Regions from separate parts of the Parashewanella spongiae genome, predicted to be linked through region 1. Evidence: predicted binding sites of a transcription regulator. Region 1 holds the regulator's gene; each other region holds the start of a gene.
What was found. The regulator FliA, encoded in region 1, starts transcription of late flagellar genes. The targets are predictions, from matches to a motif close to CTAAAGNTNNNNNNNNNNNNGCCGATA.

Region 1 (7,273 bases):
GTACGTTCATCAATAGCACTGCCAGTGTTATCTACTGATTTTTCAGTATCAATAACATCACAATTAAACCCGCCTGAACCATGAAGCTCGTCAAGTAATGCTTCAAACTCATCATCAGAAATATCATCATTCCCATGAGTCTCAGCTTCAATTGTAGGGCTTATTTTCGCGTTAGTAGCGCCCTTGCCTTGACCATGTAATGCGTCAAGTAAATCTTCAAATTCTGAATCTGTTATCTCGTCAATTGAGTCACTCTTTGACTGTTGATCTGCTTCTTCTGAAGTGACCTCAACGATAACATCTGGCTCTGCTTCCACTTCAGTTCCAGCAGCATCACTTTCAGAAGCAGCTTGTTCATTTGGTAGCGCTTCACCAGAGCTGAGCATTTTTAAGTTTCGAAGTAACTCAGGTTCGGCAGGCTCTTGTTGCTCGCCAGCTTGAGTTTGACTAAACATTGAATTAATTGCATCAACCGACTGCAAAATAATATCCATCAATTCTGCAGTTACGTGCCGTTGTCCCGTTCTTAGTAGGTCAAAGGTATTTTCTGCTTCATGACAGACATCAACCATAGGCGTTAAGCTTAAAAAACCTGCCCCACCTTTTACAGTATGAAAACCTCTAAAAATAGCATTTAATAAATCTGAATCGTCCGGGTTATTTTCAAGATCAACCAATTGCTCTTGAAGTAATTCTAGAATTTCACCAGCTTCAATTAAAAAGTCCTGGAGTATCTCTTCATCAACCGAAAACGTCATTTAAATGACTCCTTGTTAAAACCCCAGACTCGACAATAGATCATCGACTTCATCCTGACCTGCAACCACATCTTCTCGTTGCTCTGCGTTTAAGATTGGGCCTTCTGCAGCAATATCGTTTGTTGAATGCAGTATATTGTCATCAGTATTATTTTCACCAAAAAGCGTTAGCATTGAGACTAAGCTGCTTTCAACTTCATGAACAAGCTCGATGACCCTGCGGATCATTTGTCCGGTGAGATCTTGAAAGTCTTGAGCCATGAGAATTTGGTTGAGTAAATCTCTTAGTCGAATTGAGTCATTACCGCTACGTTCCATCATATTTTGAATGTCATAACATAGTGATTTGAAATTGCTAAGATCGATATCTCGGCGCATTAATTTATCCCAAGAAGGTTGAACATCTTGAATAGTTGTAATTAATGCATTGGCTAATGGTAACGATTCCTCAACAGCATCCATGGTCTTATTGGCCGCTTGCTCCGTCATATCAATAACGTAATTTAAGCGCTCTTTTGCGTCAGGGATATCTGTATTTGCCAGCTTGACTATACGACTATCAATTTGGAAGTCGGTCAATGCACTGTGTAACTGCCTAGTTAATTTCCCAATTTCTTCATACATTTCGCTTTTTATTGGCGTCACTAGCTCATTGAGTAATGCATCAGCTTGTGATTGTTCGCCGGCGGATAACAACTCAACCAAATTTTGGGCTTGAGTAAGATTTATCAGCCCAGTATGTTGTGCATGCATAGCCTATCCTTGCTCAACCCAAACGTTCGAAAATTTTGTCTAATTTTTCTTTTAACGTTGCTGCGGTAAATGGCTTAACAACATAGCCATTTACTCCTGCTTGTGCAGCGGCAATAATCTGCTCACGCTTTGCTTCAGCCGTAACCATTAACACAGGAATGCTTTTTAATTTTTCATCAACTCGTATGGCTTTGAGTAAATCAATACCCTGCATGCCTGGCATATTCCAATCTGTTACTACGAAATCAAAATCACCCTTTTGCAACATCGGTAGTGCGGTAGTTCCATCATCTGCTTCTTGGGTATTATTAAATCCCAAATCTCGCAACAAGTTCTTGATGATACGTCTCATTGTCGAGAAGTCATCAACAATCAGGATCTTCATATTCTTGTCCAAGGTTTCCTCCAAGGGCTAACTTAAAATTAGTTAATCGTTATTTAGTCTTGGGTCCAGTGCCTGAGTTTGCCTTTAAGTCTTATCATCGCTTGACTCAGAATTTGACTAACTCTTGACTCACTCACATCGAGCACTGCACCAATTTCTTTTAAATTCAGGGCTTCATCATAATAAAGTGACAAAACCAATGCATCTCTTTCTGGTAAAAGCTTGATAGCATCGACCAAAGCAACTTGAAAGTGTTCATCTGAAATGGCATTAAATGCATCATCTTGTGGTGTATCATCAGTCGATATTACGTCTTCTGATACACCAAGATCTTCGATACCGACAATCTTTCCTGCAACGACATCACTCAAGATATGATGGTATTCATCTAAAGGAAGATTTAACTCTGCTGCAATCTCTACATCAGTTGCTTCTCTTCCTAATTCTTGCTCAAGTTTATCAATAACTTGAGCCACCATTCTTTGATTACGATGAACAGATCTAGGAACCCAGTCTCCGCGGCGAATTTCGTCCAACATTGAGCCACGGATTCGAATCCCCGCAAAAGTTTCAAACTTTGCACCTTTGCTACCATCAAATTTACCTGAAGCTTCTAATAACCCCATCATTCCTGCTTGAATTAAATCATCAAGCTGAACTGATGCAGGAAGCCTCGCTAACATATGATGCGCGATTTTTTTAACCAGCGGTGCATACAGTTCTATGGTCGACGTCTTGTCGTCAAGACTTGTATACGCGGCGGTTTTATTCACTCGCTTGATCCTCATCATCATTACGCTGCACAAGTCGTTCAATGAAAAACTCTAAATGACCACCAGGCTGCGTTGGTACAGACCAACTGATAATTTTATTTGCCAATCCATGATATGCAATTGTAGCAGGCGATTTAGGAAATGCTTCGGTGACGAGTTTTTGCTTCCGCACCGACTTTCTTAAGTTTTCATCGTAAGGAACTGTGGCCACTAACTCGAGCGCAACATCTAAAAATCGATCTGTTACTTTGCTCAATTTAGCAAATAATTCCATGCCTTCTCTTAGACTTCGAACCATATTTGCCACGATTTTGAAGCGGAACACACCGTGCTCACGACTTAAAATCTTTATTAGAGCATAAGCATCGGTGATTGATGTTGGTTCATCACAGACTACAATTAGCACGTCTTGTGAAGCTCGAGAAAAACTCAATACCATGTCAGAGATACCCGCTGCGGTATCTACTATCAAAACATCAAACTGAGTTTTCATTTCGCTAAAAGCACGAATTAAGCCGACGTGTTGCGCGGAGGTTAACTCTACCATTGCTTGTGTACCTGAGGTAGCAGGAATAATACCTATCCCCTTAGGGCCACGAACAATGACATCATCAAGTTCTGATTCGCCAGATAAAACATGAGATAAGTTCTTCTCTGCTCTAATACCCAGCATGACATCAACATTAGCCAGACCAAGGTCTGCGTCCAATATCAATACTCGTTTGCCTTTTTCAGCTAATGCCACTGCGGTGTTAATAGAAACACTGGTTTTTCCAACGCCTCCTTTACCACCACTAACAGCAATAACTTTGACTTTTTCATTGTTTGGTTGATTCATCATACGTAAACCGCTTGCTTGATCTTGAGTCATAGCTTTACTCGAATGCATGGGCGAATTCGGTTGCCCCTACCGTTTTTCTTAAAAATTCGGGTTCTTGTTCATCCATGACTGACAACGCCTGCTGAGCGAGTTTCATCGTGTCAGCAACATGTAGGTCTTCCGGTACCCGTTGTCCATCTGTGACATAACTTAGTGGTAAGTCATTAGCAATTAATACACTTAACGCACTCGATAATGATACAGATTCATCTAATTTAGTTAAAACAGCACCAGCAATTGGTACACGCTTGAAATATTCAACCGCATCTTGCAACACTCGACGCTGAGAAGTTGCAGACAATACCAGATAATTACGGATTGGTATGCGTTTATTTGCAGCTAAATTATCAAGTTGTTGATATAAACGCTGATCTCGCTGCCCCATACCGGCTGTATCAATCAAAATAAGCTTACGACTTCTAAACTGATACAGTGTTTGTTCCAATTCTGACATATCGTGAGCTAGCTTCACTGGGCAGCCCATTATTTTGCCATAAGTTGCGAGTTGCTCATAGGCTCCAATACGATAATGATCCATCGTAATTAACGCTACTTGATCATTACCATGCTTTGCTGCAAATCGTGCGGCTAATTTTGCCAAGCTTGTGGTTTTCCCCACACCTGTTGGTCCGACAAAAGCGACCACACCACCGCGATTAACAATATCATCACCTTGATTATCAAGCATGTTTGATAAGCTTTGAGGTAAAGTTTGTACTAATTCCGCAGGTTTGTAGTGCTGCGCTAGATCTGACAGTTGTTTGGATACTTCTGGCGAGAACTCGGCTTCTAATAATTTAGATTCAAGCATGGCGCCAACAGGATCTGATTGTTGTTTTTTATCACTCATTAAACTGGAAACTTGATGAGTCAACAAACTGCGTAATGAAGCCAGTTCATCTTTCATCGCTTGCATTTCATCTGTTGAGACTGCCGCATTGCTAATTGAATTCAAACTTGAATTCAATTTTGGCTGAGCAAAGCTGTTATGGGTGACTTGAGGTTTTGATTCGGCCTTCGCTTCTAACCCTCTTGCCCATGCAGGCATCTCCAACTCTTGCTTTTTAATTTGTTGTTGGCTATCAACCTTCGACTGTTGCCTTTCAAGCAGTGCTTTTAATGAGTCGGCCGCTGGTGCAGGATTGATTTTACGGTTTGTTTTAACCGTTTTAGCTCCTAAAGAAACTTGATCGTCTGCCACGTCCATGAACGTCGACTTAACTCTTTCTTTATTCGGCTGCAAATTTGGTTTCGGCTCATCGTAATCAATTGCTGCGACTATTTCGATCCCACCGGATACTTTCTTATTTGACATGATGACGGCATCAGAACCTAAGGCTTCTTTCACTTCTGCAAGTGCGGTTCGCATGTCTTTGGCAAAAAATCGTTTTATTTTCACGGCTACATCCTCTACTGACCGACGGCTGAAACAATTCTAATTTGTTTCTCATCAGGGACTTCTTGATAAGAAATCACCCGTAAACTTGGAATAGTATGCTTAACAAAGCGTGAAAGCGTTGAGCGTAACATTCCTGATGTCAACAATATGGCAGGTTGACCAACCAACTCTTGCTGCTGTGCTGCGTCTGTTAATGACTTCTGCATGCGTTCTGCAAGACCTGGCTCAATATTGGGACCATCACCACCTGTCGCCTGCATAGACTGATGCAACATCTGTTCCAACTCTGGAGCCAATGTTATGACGGGCATCTCGGATTCTGGGCCGGCAATCTCTTGAACAATCATTCGTTTGAGCGCTATTCGTACAGCTGCGGTCAGAACTTCGGTGTCAGTGCTTTTTGGGCCATACTCAAGCAAAGTTTGAACAATAGTGCGTAGATCACGAACTGAAACACCTTCATTCAATAGGTTTTGCATCACTTTTACGACAGTACCCAGCCCCATCACTTCAGGAATAAAGCCATCGATCAATTTAGGCGACTGTTTCTGCAAAATATCAAGCAATTGCTGAACTTCTTCGTACCCTAATAATTTAGCAGCATTGTTATTCAGCAATTGGCTAATATGAGTAGCAACTACTGTGGCGGCATCAACAACGGTATAACCTAAGGTTTGTGCGTGCTCTTTTTGATCCGGTGTTATCCAAACGGCTTCAAGTCCAAAAGCCGGATCTTTTGTCTCAACACCATCTAATTTCCCATAAACTTGCCCGGGATTGATCGCAAGTTCACAGTCGTGCCTGATTTCTGATTCACCGACCACAACGCCCATCAATGAGATTTGATACATATTAGGTGCAAGATCTAAATTATCGCGGATATGCACTGACGGTACTAAGAAACCAAGCTCTTGTGACAGCTTTTTTCTGACGCCTTTGATGCGTGCTAGCAATTCACCACCTTGGCTTTTATCAACTAATGGAATTAAGCGATAACCGACTTCTAAACCGATAGTGTCTACATGACGAACATCATCCCAACTCAATTCTTTTTGCTCCTTATCAAGCTTGTCTACTGGTTCAGCTTTTGCCAAAGCAAGCGATTCCGCTTTTTTCTGCTTATTTCGGCGATAAATGTAATAAGCGGCTCCGCCAGTCATCGCAGCAAAACTCAAGAAAGCAATGTGAGGCATACCAGGAACAAGCCCCATTATAAGTAAAAGACCAGCAGCGATACCTAATGACTTATGATTGTCGAACATTTGACTCATCATCATGTTACCCATATCGCCAGATTCATTCTGACGGGTAACCATTAATGCTGCCGCTATGGATAAGAGTAAACCCGGTATTTGTGCAACCAGACCATCACCAATAATCAATAGCGTGTAGATTTCAACAGCTTCTGATAGTTCCAAGCCATGCTGAACCATACCAATTACAAAGCCACCTAAGATATTGATGACCAAAATCATAATTCCGGCAATCGCATCACCTTTTACAAATTTAGAAGCACCATCCATTGCACCATAAAAATCTGCCTCTCTTGTGACGTCTTCTCGGCGAGCTCGAGCTTGATCTTGATTGATTATCCCCGCATTCAAGTCCGCATCTATCGCCATTTGTTTTCCTGGCATAGCATCTAATGTAAAGCGAGCACTTACCTCAGCGATACGTCCTGCACCTTTCGTAACTACCGCAAAGTTGATAATAATGAGAATGATGAAAACAACGAGACCAACGGCGTAATTGCCACCAATAACTACAGAGCCAAACGCTTCAATCACTTTACCAGCTGCATCTCCTCCGTTATGACCTTCTAGCAACACGACCCTTGTAGAAGCAACATTTAAAGCCAAACGCAATAAGGTAGCAATCAGTAATACCGTAGGGAATGCAGCAAAATCTAAAGGACGTCCCGAGTAAATAGCAACAAGAAGTACAACAAGCGCAAGCGCGATATTAAATGAGAATAACGTATCTAGCAGAAGAGGAGGGATTGGTAATATAATCATTGCCATTGCTGCCATTACCAGCAATGGTGTCCCTATCCCCTTAAAATTTGAGACTTTGACTTGTTTAAATTGACCTAGCGTTGCTTTTACATCCATTACCGATAGCCCAAACTTTGACACCTAGAGAATTCTTTCTATTTGAAGCAATTTATAGGCCAACTGTAAAAATAATTAGAGTTTTAAGTAACCTCACAAAACTTGAAATAACCTATCAAGATTAAAGCCATATGGCCGATATTTTTTTGCCGTATTTCAATTTTGATGATGTTATGACAAATTCTCTTTCTATTCGTGCTCTCGTTTTAACAAC
Region 2 (7,273 bases), 120 kb from region 1:
AACCGGTTGCGATAATTTTGCCTGAAGGTTTCTATCGCTTTGTTATCTGTAGGAAACTCTTTTGCGGGTAACATACGCACCGAGTCAATTTCTTTTTCAGAACGCTGGGTTTCCGCATCAAAATATCGAATAGATTCTACTTCGTCATCAAAAAGCTCGATACGCAAAGGCTGCTTGGAATCAGTGGGAAAGATGTCAATAATGGAGCCACGTATTGCAAATTCACCGTGTTCATACACTTGTTCGACGTGGTGATAGCCCGCATCAATAAGCTGTTGACGAACGAGTTGTAAAGAATAAGTATCGCCCTTTTTAAGCAGCAAAACATTACCAGATAAAAACGACTGTGGCGGCAAACGCACGACAAGCGTATTTATTGGAACAATAATAACGCGTTGCTGGTTATCTGATAATCGATACAAAGTCTCTAAGCGCTGAGCGATAAGATCTTGATGCGGAGAAAAATTATCATAAGGCAGGGTTTCTCTGTCAGGAAACAAGCAAACTTCAATAGTTTCATTTTGCAGTAAATAACTTAACTCAGTTTCAAGTAAAATTGCTGTCGGTGTGTCAGCAGTGATTAAAAGTGAAGTACCAGCAAATTGCTTTATTGTTTGCTTTAGCGCTATTGCCTGAGAAATACCTCCTAGAGTTGAAACATATTGAGTTTTAATCGTTTTTTTTATTTTAGGTGGAGTAAATACTGAAAACATCGCCATTGAATACTAATCGACTGATAAACCATAAAAATTGGCATCATTGTATACGCATTATCAGTGAATACCAATCCTATCAAATCATTAACTGAAAGTGATTCAGTTAGGATGCCCCCAAAAATCCCATGGAAGAATTATAAGAGAAATAACTAAGCCGCCAGCAATAAGGATAAGAGAATTAGCATTATCTTTTATGGTTTTTTGTTGGTAAAAGGCCATAAATAACACAGTCGCAAGTAAAGCGTAGGTAAGTATTAAACCACCATCTATCGGCTCAGCACCTCTCATGTAAAGCACGTCGTGTCCAAGCTTTGATAGACAAAAAAGGATGATTCGATAAAAACCTGCTGTACATAATGACAAATAAGCAACAAGCATATAATCGACGTGTTTTTTGTACTGACGTTTTGTCGCACACATAATACTTCTGATAAAAGCGAACAATACCACAGTGCCTATGAGTAAAAATAAAAACTGGTTAAAAGGTGTTTTAATGATTAATAGACAAGAAAGTATCGATAATACATAGAAGGTGGGTAATGAAACTGTGGTGATAAACCAGCCCATGATTTTGTGTACTTTTCTAATGTTTGCACTTGGTGAACTATAGAAAGTGATCATAATTTGGGTAAACATTAAGAAAATAAGACCAATGGCCGCCAGAATATGAACTGTCATCAAAGTGTTTGTCATAAACTCAAAGCCAAAGAGGCTTAATAACTCACTATTAAACGTAAACATAAAAGTGCTGTGGTCTTGTTGTTTTATATAATGTTTAACGTCAGGTAGAAACGACAGATTTGAAAGTGTAAAAAGCAAGATGAGAAAGACATAATTCTTAGGAAACAGCTTATTTTTAGTGTTTATCATGTAGTGAATTTTGATTGATAGATCATAAATTAAATATAGACAATATTTGTGAGATGATATTGTTTGCTTACATTTCTTTTCAATCTAGATCGATTTACCATCAATTAACCTAGAAACATCAGTTGACTGCGTTCTCAAGCGTAAAAAAATGGCTGATAGTAAGGCATAGCTTGCAGCAAGTAGTTATTCTACTTGCAAAAGTTACAACGCAAATAGCAGTCATTTTAGCAAGCTTGTGAGCGTAGAGCACTTCACTCATTGGGTGAAAGCCATGATAATAAAATCATCGCATTGCTCAAACAGTTACTCATATACTCAGCGTTCAACTGATGTTTTTAGGTTTAACCAAAGTTTGTTATCTTTCTTTAACTTAAATAAATCGGTTGAACGCACAATTTAACTTCAATCTATTTAAGTTAAATACAAAATTAAACAACCTGAATTCACCCATCAGGTGAGTGCTGAACATTCATATACTTGCCAAAATCACCGCTAGCTGCGTTATAAATTTTGCAAGTAGAAACGAAGTAATGACAGTTTTGTATGTCGGTAACCACTACTTACTGCTATTCATGCCTTGCTATCAGTAATTTTTCTGCGTATATGAACGCTCCCACCCAATTTATTTAGGTTTAAGGCGAAATTCTAACAGGCAAGATAAATTATTTTCAGCGAACAAGTCCATGGAATTTGTTTTTAAAAGCAAAATTTAATTCTGTGATCACAGAGCATAAGATCAGTTCCTGAAAAAACAATGATCATGGTTCAAGTGGTCAACTATTAATCATTCTGTGTAGATGCCAATGCCTCTAGGTATAACTGTAATTGGTATAACTCATCTTATACCTGCTTCTCACGTAAATTGAGATAGCCAACTTTTATGCTCGGATAAATCGCCAATATGTTCTTGTACCCATTGCGCGTTGTAGTAGGTATCGAGGTAACGATTTCCTGAGTCGCATAGCAGCGTAACAATCGAGCCTTGTTTTCCCTCTAACTGCATTTCTTTGGCGAGTTTTAGCGCCCCATATAAATTAGTTCCGGTTGATGCACCCGCTTTTCGACCTATTAAGTTTTCTAACCAATGAACAGTAGCGATAGAGGCTGAATCAGGGATTTTTTGCATATAATCGATCACGCCAGAGATAAAAGAAGGCTCAACACGCGGACGACCAATGCCCTCTATTTTGCTTCCACTATCACAAAATAACCTTTTGTCATTGCTGTGGTAATAGTCGTAAAACACTGAGTTTTCAGGGTCGACAACACATAGTTTGGTCTTTATGCATTGATACCTAATATATCGTCCAATGGTTGCAGATGTACCACCAGTGCCTGGACTCATAACTATCCAATTAGGGATGGGATGAGGTTCAAGTTGCATTTGGGTGAAAATGGATTCAGCAATATTATTGTTACCACGCCAATCTGTAGCGCGTTCAGCGTAGGTAAATTGATCCATATAGTGGCCACCTAACTCGTTAGCTAAACGCTCAGATTCAGCATAAATCTCACTGGAATGATCCACAAAATGACATTTCCCACCGTAAAACTCGATTTGTTGGATTTTCTTTTTGGCGATGCTTCTAGGCATAACAGCGATGAAAGGAAGCCCAAGTAAGCGTGAAAAATAAGCTTCAGAAACAGCCGTACTACCTGATGAGGATTCAATAATAGGTCTGCCTTCTTTAATCCAACCGTTGCAAAGGGCATAGAGAAATAACGAACGGGCTAGACGGTGTTTTAAGCTACCTGTTGGGTGAGTGCTTTCATCCTTAAGGTATATATTGATTCCATGTAACGAAGGGATGTCTAGCTTTATTAAATGAGTGTCAGCACTGCGTTGAAAGTCGGCTTCAATTTTTTGAATAGCTTGGCTGATCCAACGGTTAAGCATTTTAAATTCCATCACTGAGTTGATGGCAAATAGCATAAAGAATTGTGATAAATAAAAATAGGATTTTGATCAACGAAACGAGAAAGTGGTGGAGGGAGAAGGATTCGAACCTTCGAAGGCTGAGCCGTCAGATTTACAGTCTGATCCCTTTGGCCACTCGGGAACCCCTCCACTGAATACTTATTCATCTATCATGTGCAAAATGGTGGAGGGAGAAGGATTCGAACCTTCGAAGGCTGAGCCGTCAGATTTACAGTCTGATCCCTTTGACCACTCGGGAACCCCTCCTCAATTTGCGGGCTGAATGGTAGTCATATTTGAACATCATGTAAAGAGGGAAAGATAAATATTATTAAAGTTATTGGTAGAGTGGCCGATTTATTATCTAGTGAATGAATTTTTGATGATTTTTTATGCAGCTTGAGCGAGCGCTAATAAACGAATTAGATACAGGATTGTCGCTTAATTTAGCGACGGTATCGAATCGTCGTAGTGATTTTTCACTGCTACTGGCTCTGATGTCTCAAGATATTAGAGATATGGCGCAGTTTGAGCTTGAGCACTCACAGGCTGATGCTGAAAAGTTAAAATTACGCAAAAAATTTAAGTTGCCTGCCGAAGAAACGTTAATCGCTGATTTATCCACTCAAACTTTACCTGTTGATCACAGTGCAACTTTTCAAGCTCAAGGTGTAATTGAATTCAGATTACAGCAGAACCTTAAACCTGAAGCGATAGTATCTAGAGGGAAATATCCAGCTGATTTTACCGAGGCCATAAATAACTGTGATATTCACGTTTCTCGTAAGATCAATGGGATTGATGGAGACAAAAAATTGAAGTCAGTGCCTTTTATTACACAGTTAGAGCAACAGCGAACAATGAGTAAATTGATTGCTCAAGCGTGATCTAAGTCATCAAAGTTCGCCAATGATTTCTCTATAATTCCGAAATTCAACTTTTCGAAAAATTATAATGAAAGAAATTAAAAACTCCCAATCTATTGATGTTAATGACACTTGCAACACTTGTGGGGCTTTTGTAGATCTCGGTGCCGTTATAAATGAAAACGATACTGAGCTTTTAATCGAGCTTACTGGTGCTGACGCCAATTCTGAAGCTCAGCGATTAGCGACAATTGCGACACAGAATTTTACAAATGTTGATTACAAACTTGATGAAGGGGTAGATAAAGTTAGTTTAGTCATCAAATTTAACGTCACTGCTGAAAAAATGATCTTCCAAATGCAGCAAGGTCTAACCTGATTTAAAAGTCTTGAAGGTGCCAGCCTAGTTTTAGTATGATGATGTTAGTTAAAATAAGAATCATTACTGTTTAGTGAAGTTATGCTTAACATTCTCACAAGGATATTATGTGGAACCTAGAAAGTACCAGTCCATCATAGAGTTAATTGTTTGTTCAGAAGCAAAGCATAAAGGTGATTTTGCAGAAACCTCTGCGTTATCGACGAAGCTGTTGCGTCAACATTTGCAGCTATCAGGAACGAGTATTTGGTTGCTTTCACCATGCCAAACTAAACTCAATTTAATTGCTCACAATGGACCGTTATCAGTGAGTGAATCATCTGATGTTATTCCTCTTAGTGAATATCCAGACTATTTAAATCTTCTTAAAAGCAGCCGGCATATCGATGTCGCTGATGCTAAACAAGATGAGCGCGTTGCAGAGTTAAGAAATCGATATTTAGAACCATTTAATATTGGCTCATTATTAGATATTCCAATTAGAATAAACGGATCTTTAGAAGGAATATTAAACTTGGAGCGAGTTGATATTCAAAAAGATTGGACTGACACTGAAATCTCAATTGCTTGTCAGGTTGCTGATCAACTTGCGTTAACGTTAGCGACTCAACAAAGTTATCGTAAAGACGAATTACTTTCTTTTTTCCAATCGGCTGTTGATCAATCCGATCAAGTCACCATGTTGTTTAACTTAAAAAATGAAGTTGTCGAATTCGTCAATGAAGCTTATGCCAATCTTACTGGGCTTCCCATTAAGTCGTTCCTCAATAAATCTATTTGGAATCTCATTTTATTTAAACAAAAACCTGAATATGGAATGGCACATCTTAATAAGTTAAAACAAGGTGAGACGGTTAGAGATGTCGTAGAGCTTAAACGGCCAGATGGAACTGCAATATGGGCTAAATTTTGTTCGAGACCATTTTTAACTAATACTAATGAGCGTCTTGTACTCGTAAGTATCGATGATTACACGTCTCAACAACAAGCAAAGCAGGAACTAGAAAGAAGAGCGTGGCGTTGTAACTTAACTGGCCTTTATAACCGCTTTCATTTTACTAACGAATTAGAAAAGACCAAATCTGGCAATTTAGTGCTAATTGATATTATTGGCTTTAAACATTTTAATGATACATATGGTCATAGTCGAGGTGACTTTTTACTCAGAGAAACTGCGAGAAGAATGAAACACTTTTCTGAAGCAAATTTGGCAAAAGAAATCGCAAGGGTAGGGAGCGATGAGTTCGCTGTTTTACTGACTGAAACACATTCCGTTGAAGAGTTAGAATCATTTGCGAACAAGTTATATCATCATCTAATGCATCCTATACAAATCGATCGTGAGTCTATTGCTATTAAACCTGCGATTGCTGTTGTGGATATCGCGTCAGTGATCAACTCATTATCTCCATTAGCCAGTGCAGATATTGCCATTCAACACGCTAAAAAGAAGCAAAGTAAGCGAATACAGTTTTTTAATGCGGCTCTATTATCGGCTTTTAAAGAAGATTCAAATATTGAGCATGATCTACATTACGCCATACGTGGCCGTCAATTTGAGTTATATTATCAGCCGCTTATGGATTTAGAGTCACAAGCTTATACAGGCGCAGAAGCACTTATTCGTTGGCATCACCCTCAAAAGGGAGTGTTATATCCGGGTAGCTTTATTGATATTGCTGAACAAACAGGACTAATAAATTTAATTGGTAGCTGGGTTCTTGAATCAGCTTGTCGGCAACTGAATCTCTGGCAGCGCTTTAATTCTGATATGACTATGCACGTGAATGTGTCAGCTAGGCAGTTTTTTAGTGGGAACTTGTTTAATGAAGTGTGGGAATTATTAACACGTTACAAAATCAAACCTTCGTCATTGATTTTAGAAATCACAGAAACTGAGTTGATGGAAGACATCCGTCACGCGACTAGCTTATGTAATGAATTGTCGGAGCTTGGAGTGGGGTTGGCGATCGATGATTTTGGCACTGGTTATAGCTCTATGCGCTATTTAAAACAGTTTCCAATTACGAAGCTTAAGATTGATCGCTCATTTATAACCGATATCGATAGTAGTAAAGAGAGTAGGGAGATTGTGAGTGCAATTATTGCAATGGCAAAAGCATTAAACCTTTCACTGACAGCTGAAGGTGTAGAGACAAAAGAACAAGAGTTCTTTTTAAGTAAACAAAACTGCAATCAGGCTCAAGGTTTCTTGTATAGTCCAGCGTTGAGAGAAGCTGATTTCAATGAATTTTTAGCAAGTTCGATGAATGAAATTCAGGGAGAGGCAATTCATTAGCCTCTCCTAGGAAAATTGCTCTAATGATTTCACTTTGTAGCATAGCCGCCATCTATCACTTGCGAGCTTCCAGTAATAAATTTAGCTTTATTTAAAGCCAAGAGTAAAGCTTGCTCTTCTTTATGGAGCAGACTCTTGTCTACTCCATATTTTTATTGCAATTGCCAATAGCTTCATCATTTCTACAGAGATAAAACCTCAATGGATTGTGATTTATATTTAAAA
Region 3 (7,273 bases), 2.5 Mb from region 1:
CATATCAACAACAGTTGCATCGAGTGCATCAGCAGCTTGAGTGGCCGACCCCAACGTGGTGCCAAAATTGATGATGGCAACTTTATTGCCTTGGCGTACCATTCGACCTTTACCTATCGGTAGTGCAGTCATTTGTTCAATTTGCTCTGCGCCTGTTGCACTCCCCCTAGGGTAACGCACGGCTGTTGGCCCATCGTTATAGCAGTAGCCAGTATAAAGCATTTGTCGGCATTCATTTTCATCAGACGGTGTCATGATTACCATGTTTGGAATGCAGCGCATAAAGCTTAAGTCAAAAGCGCCTTGATGAGTTGCGCCATCAGCACCGACAATACCACCTCTGTCAATCGCAAATAAAACCGGTAGTTTTTGTAATGCGATATCGTGGATCAGTTGGTCGTAACCACGTTGTAAAAACGTGGAATAAATAGCAACAACAGCTTTAAAGCCTTCTACAGCAAAGCCAGCACCTAAAGTGACGGCGTGTTGCTCTGCAATTGCGGCATCAAAGTATTGTTTTGGGAATCGCTGGGAAAACTCGACCATGCCAGAGCCTTCTCGCATTGCTGGAGTAATCGCTAATACCTTCTCGTCTTGCTCGGCTATGTCACAAAGCCACTTCCCAAACACTTGAGAAAATGTAGGATTGGAAGGCTTAGCCGTCGGTTTTTTAAATTGTGCAGGATCGAATTTAGGTACAGCATGCCAACCGATAGGATCTTTCTCTGCAGGGGCGTAACCACGACCCTTTTTAGTCATAATATGTAAAAACTGAGGACCTTTTAGTTGTCGCATGTTGGCCAGAGTTTCAACGAGCGCATCGACATCATGCCCATCTATAGGACCTATGTAGTTAAAGCCTAGTTCTTCAAATAAAGTGCCCGGAACAACCATTCCTTTTAAATGCTCTTCGGTACGTTTTGCCATTTCTTTAAAAATAGGCATACCATCAAGTACTTTTTTACCACCTTCACGAATGGTGGTATAAAAACGACCTGACATAATTTGTGCAAGATGGTTGTTTAATGCGCCAACGTTTTCTGAAATTGACATCTCATTGTCATTTAACACTACTAGCATGTCATTGTTGAGATCGCCTGCGTGATTAAGTGCTTCGAAAACCATGCCTCCAGTTAAAGCACCATCACCGATTACTGAAACAATTTTGCGACCAGCTTGTTCTTTTTCGGCGGCAATCGCCATGCCTAAGGCGGCACTCACTGATGTACCTGAGTGTCCAACGCTAAAGGTGTCGTATTCACTTTCTTCACGCCAAGGAAAGGGGTGCAGTCCGTCTTTTTGGCGAATGGTATGCATGCGATCACGGCGAGCGGTTAAGATTTTGTGTGGATAAGCTTGATGCCCCACATCCCAAATCAGCCGATCAAAAGGGGTGTTGTAAACATAATGCAAGGCTACCGTTAATTCGACGGTACCAAGTCCCGATGCAAAGTGGCCACTTGATTTACTTACCGATGTAAGTAAAAACTCCCTGAGTTCTTTGGCGAGCTGTGGTAACTGGCTTTTAGTCAGTTGTCTGAGTTCTTCTGGGGTATTAGCTTTGGCTAGTACCGGAAATTTGGAAATGTCCATGCTCATAATGAGATACTTTGACTGTTGTTATACTCGACGCGCCACAATGTAACGTGCGAAATCTGCAATTAACTGGCTATTGTATGGCAATTTAGTCAGCGCTGATAGTGATTCATTAATTAGCTGATCGGCGGTTTGTTTTGCACCATGCAGCCCTAATAATTGTGGAAAGGTACTTTTATTAGCTTTGGTATCAGAGCCTTGCGGTTTGCCTAACTCTTCGGTTGTCGATGTGATATCTAAAATATCATCTTGAACTTGAAAGGCTAGCCCTACATTTTTCGCAAAAGATCGCAATGATTCCGTTTCTTCATCGCTGGCGTTTGCAGCAATAAGTGCTAATTCAACGGAGCAAGAGATTAATGCTCCTGTCTTTAATGAATGCAATAACGTTAAGGTGTCAATGTCAATGGATTGATCGGTTGAGGCCAAATCAATAGCTTGACCACCACACATTCCAGAATAACCAGCGGCTTTAGATAACACTTTAATCATTCGAACTTGTTGATCTGCGGTTAGGTTATTTTGAGCATCCGCAAGCATTTCAAAAGCCAGTGATTGAAGCGAGTCGCCGGCTAATATTGCCGTGGCTTCGTCAAACTTCACATGCACAGTGGGTTGGCCTCGTCTTAATGCGTCGTCATCCATAGCAGGTAGGTCATCATGGATCAAAGAGTAGGCATGAATACATTCTATTGCAGAGGCGCAGGCATCAAGTTGTTGTGGTTGCACGCCGAGCAATTCACCAACACTGTAAACTAAAAAAGGACGAATACGCTTCCCACCAAGCAAAGCGCCGTGTTTCATTGCAGCTTTTAGATTTGGAGCATCATCAGGTAACTGGTCAAGTCGATTTTTAAGATAATTATTCACACGATTTTGATAATGAACAATTGCATTAGTCAAGGCTGTTTCAGGCACGCTTATTCGCCCTCGTTTTCGAATGGAACAAGCTTGTCGTCAGGCTTTTCATTGAGCAAAATGGATACTCTTTGCTGAGCTTGATCTAATTTGCTTTGACTGTGTCTGACTAGAGTGATTCCATGTTCGAATTGCTTAAGCGCATCATCTAATGAAATATCGCCTTTTTCTAGTTCAGAAACAATGGCTTCTAATGTGCTTAGTGATTCTTCGAAACTCAAATCTGCATTATTTTTAGTCACAATAACATCCTTTGGTTAAAGTGTGACACAAGGTATATCAGGGGGCGTCTGTGGTCAAATTTAGCGGTATGATTCTTGCGCAGTAACAAATTTGTCATTATTTTTTCGAGTGAAAACTTCAAATTGAATTAAACTTGCGCTGAATTTGTCCGATAATAAGAGACAGCTCTTAGAATAACAAAATCTGTTAAAAATCGGCTGGGAATAAAAAAGTGGTTAAATTGTAGATTGGTTGGTTGGATTGTGAACAATTTTAGCTTTTTTGAAGAGGTGTGTAGATTTAATTTACAGTACAATGATCTCGGTTTTTAAAGGTTATACCACAAATTTTTAATTCATCACGAAAAATATTGGGCGAGGGACTGTTGTGGATTTAGCAACATTAATAGGGTTAATTGGCGCGTTTGGTTTCGTGATCGGAGCAATGGTGACCAGTGGTGGCATTGGTATCTTTATTGAAACGTCATCAATTTTAATCGTGGTGGCAGGTTCATGTTTTGTAGTCATGATGAAATTTAACCTAGGACAATTTTTGGGTGCCGTTAAAATCGCCATCAAGGCATTCATGTTCAAACTCGATAAACCTGAAGATCTTATTGAACAATCTGTGAATATGGCTGACGCTGCTCGAAAAGGAGGTTTTTTAGCGTTAGAAGAAGCGGAAATAACCAATAACTTTATGCAAAAAGCCGTCGATATGTTGGTTGATGGTCACGACGGAGACGTGGTTAGAGCTGCGCTCGAAAAAGACATAATATTAACGGAAGAACGCCATAAGTCTGGCATTAGCATTTTTAAGGCTATGGGTGATGTAGCGCCTGCAATGGGTATGATTGGTACCCTTGTTGGCTTAGTCGCTATGTTGTCAAATATGGATGATCCTAAATCGATTGGTCCTTCGATGGCGGTTGCACTTCTTACAACACTTTATGGTGCCATTATTGCTAATATGGTTGCTTTACCTATAGCAGACAAGCTTGAACTGCGAATGGGCGAAGAAATGCAAAACCGAAATTTGATAATGGATGCGATACTTTCTATTCAAGATGGTCAAAATCCTCGAGTTATCGAGAGCTTTTTGAAAAGTTACTTGTCAGAGAAAAAACGCTCCGCTGGCACTGTGGACGGAGAATAACTGGATGGCTAAGGAAGGGTGTGATTGTCCACCACCAGGCGCTCCAATGTGGTTGGCAACATTTGCTGATCTCATGTCGTTATTAATGTGTTTTTTCGTATTATTATTAGCGTTTTCAGAAATGGACGCACAAAAATTTCAACAACTTGCTGGTTCAATGAAATATGCTTTCGGCGTTCAAAATAAAGTTGAAGTGAAAGATATCCCTAAAGGCACTTCTGTTATCGCATTAGAATTTCGTCCTGGCAAACCTGAACCCACACCGATAGAAGTTATCAATCAACAAACCAATGAAATGACAGAGCAGATGCTTAAGTTTCAAGAAGGTGAGGATGATAGTGCAGGCGGCCAGCAAGAGCAAAAAGGCGAGCTACGCGGAGGTGACGCTAGCGCTACGGCTCAAGAAAAGTCAGAAGCTAAGGAAACCGCTGAAGCCCTTGCAAAACAAGAGCAAACCAATGAGCAGTTGAAAAAAATCGCTGAAAAACTGGATCAACACATTCAAGATGGTGCCGTTGAGCTTGAGTCTCTTGGTCAGCAAATTATTATTCGGATCCGAGAAAAAGGTTCTTTCGCTTCTGGTTCGGGCTTCTTACAACCTCGTTTTCGTCCTATTTTGCGGGAAATTGGTAATTTGTTGAAAGATGTTCCTGGGATTATCACTGTGTCTGGACATACAGATCATGTACAAATTAACAATGAGCTCTATCGTTCTAACTGGGAGCTTTCGAGCAAACGTGCGCTTTCTGTCGCCCATGAATTGATTAAAGTCAAAGGGTTCGATGAGTCGAGAATGAAAGTGGTGGGAATGGCTTCGACAGCTTTACTTGTTCCGCCGAACTCACCGGGTAATAGGTCGCGAAATCGCCGCGTTGAAATTGCCATTGAGCAAGGAAAGGCAAAAGAGTCTGACGAGATTCGAGTTGGCGACTTGTAATACCAATTAGGTTAATTAAATGCTCAACTCAGAGCTATGTGTGTGCTCAAAGTACAATCGAAATTGATGAAGACATAGTTGTTACCGACAAACAAAACTGTCGTTATTACATTGCTACGTCAAGACAATTTTGAGAAGTATTCTTTATAAACCAAAGTGAGCACATACAAGCTCCCGAAGGGCAAGGCTATAGGATTCCATTACTGCGTTACAAGCACTTGAATTATCTCGACAAAAGCACTAAGTGCGTTGAGCGCCAGTTTTTTATGGCGGCCGTAGGGAATATAGTACTTCGAGCTTGTGCCTTGCACTGAAACCCTTTGGCTCTTGCTGAGTGAGAGATTAATTACTGTAATTGGTATTATTACTGACATACAAAACTGTCGTTACTACGTTTGTCTTTAAACTTTAATTTTCGAGCCTTGATTTTGTCAGTTTTTAGCGATAACAAATGGAAATGACTAATTGAGGCTTTATTTTTGTGCAACGGAAGAAATTGATGAGTTGCTGGAGGAATGTTGGGGTTGTAAAACAACCGCTCTAAAATCGTCACAAGTTAATTCTGTACGGTCTACTGGATTGCAAACTATCGCACTAGATTTTAATAAATTTCTAATTGCAGTTTTAGAAACTAAGTGCCACACATAAGGATTTTGCCCGCTTCTTATTTCGATGATTTCTTGCTCTTTTTCTTTTTTAAAGTTAGTGCGCATAATGCAGCACTCTGCATCTTCGGGAACTTGTGAGTAATTTATTACTGGCAAGGCGTTAACCATGTCTTTAATATCAGGAATCGTTTTCGGGACTCTTATTCGTCTCTCTAATTCAATCTCTTGATCATGTAGATTTAGTTGTTCGAAAACATCTGAAGAAAGTTGGCGTTTTATTTCTTGAACTATTTGTAATGCCATTGAAGGTGCTGTGTTGCTTAATATAGAGATAAACGTTATAAATTCACCTAAAGACTGAGTTTGCCTTTGGCTCGTTTGGCTTCCTTCGACTGTGAACACTATAGTCAGTCTTCGGTCAAGTTCTTGCCTTAATGGATGACGGCTATCATTAGCAAAAGTAGCGAATAGTGGTGCATTTATAAATGAAAACATTGCAAAGAGTCGATTTATTAAAGCAAGGGTTGGCTCAGCTCTATTTTGATGCTGTGCCAAGATATTAGGGAGATTCTCGTCAGTTGCTAATCTGTCTCCGGCACCGAAAAAATTCCTATGACAAAGTGCAGCTATGGCACTGGCTACTATGCATTCATTTTCATTCACAACTTGCTTTAAACGAATGATGTATCCTTTTTGTACGTAATCTGAGCATTGCTCGCTTGAAATTAACGTTACAGAGAGTTCATTCGAAGTACAGATAAAGCGAACGTGGTAGCCATATGCATAAAATGATCGATGTGTTGCTGCCACTCCTCTAAGCCGTATAGATTGAAGATAACTTTCTTGGAGTTCGGAGCATGTTGGTATCAAGCTATCACTTACTTTAAGTGCTCCTTGAGTCGTCAATCTACAAAATCCTTGGCACTCAGGAGGGACTGGTTGATGATTTACATGATAACGTTCGAATAATTGCGCATTTTCTCTTACTGCAGGTGTGTTTAAGACCCGTTTATATTGTTTATCCAAGCCGATGGTTTGTGATTGAGTATCTGCTTGGTATTTGTAATTTTTTTGAGGATGGCAAGATTTTTGTATTAAAGTGGGGGAAGACATGAACTCATGTATGCTTGAACTTGGTTCAAATATTGATTGAGCATCCTCGCTAGGTACTTCTGACACTGAAAATGTTGTATTACCAAGAGTTAATGACGAGTGTGTGTTTTTTAATCCATGATGGATAATACTGTGATAATAATCAGCTTCAATTTTTTGAGCGGACCAAGTTGAAGTGAAGTCAGAAGATGTGGCCATATTCGCTTGCTTGGATATCATTAACTAAAATGAGTTTATCACTTGCCCAATACTGTTTTTGTTAAATATAGTTCATGTAATATTTAATATCTTCGGGGTTTAATTCCTCGCCTCTTGGGGCGAACTAACTTTGTTTTTTTGTGGTGTACTTGTGGTCATACCTGCGAAGGCCGGTATCTAGTGACTTCATCTAAGTACCTGAAGTTTCCTAAGATTTTCTAGTGCCCAGTTTCAGCACTCTACGGTGTTGCAACTTCGGTTACATAGCTACGGGTATGCGCCCTACATTGCGTCTTGTATAGCACTAAACCTGAACACAATAATTATCAAAGAACTTATCGACAGGTACTTAAACAAGAAAAAGGCGCTAGACTACCGACATAAAAACTGTCGTTACTAGGTTTCGAGTCTCGCTGGAGTGGCGATAACGCTAAACGATACCTCGCCCCTCTGGAACGGGGTGATTCATTTCTTTAGCTTGTTTAAGGCGCAATTTAATCGAGTTTTAGTCATAAAACATAACGAT

Region 2: the regulator FliA is predicted to act here: its motif matches at 3,836-3,862, upstream of E2I05_RS13670 (VC2046/SO_2500 family protein).
Region 3: the regulator FliA is predicted to act here: its motif matches at 2,885-2,911, upstream of pomA (flagellar motor protein PomA).

Annotation. Positions count from the first base shown of each region.
Region 1 is NZ_CP037952.1:3,602,066-3,609,338, forward strand. Features, by position in the region: gene E2I05_RS14190 (chemotaxis protein CheA) at 1-758, opposite strand, end outside; gene E2I05_RS14195 (protein phosphatase CheZ) at 774-1,511, opposite strand; gene cheY (chemotaxis response regulator CheY) at 1,525-1,908, opposite strand; gene E2I05_RS14205 (RNA polymerase sigma factor FliA) at 1,950-2,669, opposite strand; gene E2I05_RS14210 (MinD/ParA family protein) at 2,662-3,540, opposite strand; gene flhF (flagellar biosynthesis GTPase FlhF) at 3,545-4,948, opposite strand; gene flhA (flagellar biosynthesis protein FlhA) at 4,960-7,059, opposite strand; gene E2I05_RS14225 (methyl-accepting chemotaxis protein) at 7,191-7,273, shown strand, end outside.
Region 2 is NZ_CP037952.1:3,477,299-3,484,571, reverse strand. Features, by position in the region: gene mfd (transcription-repair coupling factor) at 1-719, opposite strand, end outside; gene E2I05_RS13690 (hypothetical protein) at 816-1,409, opposite strand; gene E2I05_RS13685 (PLP-dependent cysteine synthase family protein) at 2,440-3,483, opposite strand; tRNA gene E2I05_RS13680 (tRNA-Tyr) at 3,570-3,654, opposite strand; tRNA gene E2I05_RS13675 (tRNA-Tyr) at 3,687-3,771, opposite strand; gene E2I05_RS13670 (VC2046/SO_2500 family protein) at 3,897-4,391, shown strand; gene E2I05_RS13665 (DUF406 family protein) at 4,459-4,749, shown strand; gene E2I05_RS13660 (putative bifunctional diguanylate cyclase/phosphodiesterase) at 4,859-7,048, shown strand.
Region 3 is NZ_CP037952.1:1,064,262-1,071,534, forward strand. Features, by position in the region: gene dxs (1-deoxy-D-xylulose-5-phosphate synthase) at 1-1,599, opposite strand, end outside; gene ispA ((2E,6E)-farnesyl diphosphate synthase) at 1,621-2,514, opposite strand; gene xseB (exodeoxyribonuclease VII small subunit) at 2,517-2,756, opposite strand; gene pomA (flagellar motor protein PomA) at 3,124-3,891, shown strand; gene E2I05_RS03895 (flagellar motor protein MotB) at 3,896-4,828, shown strand; gene E2I05_RS03900 (hypothetical protein) at 5,302-6,747, opposite strand.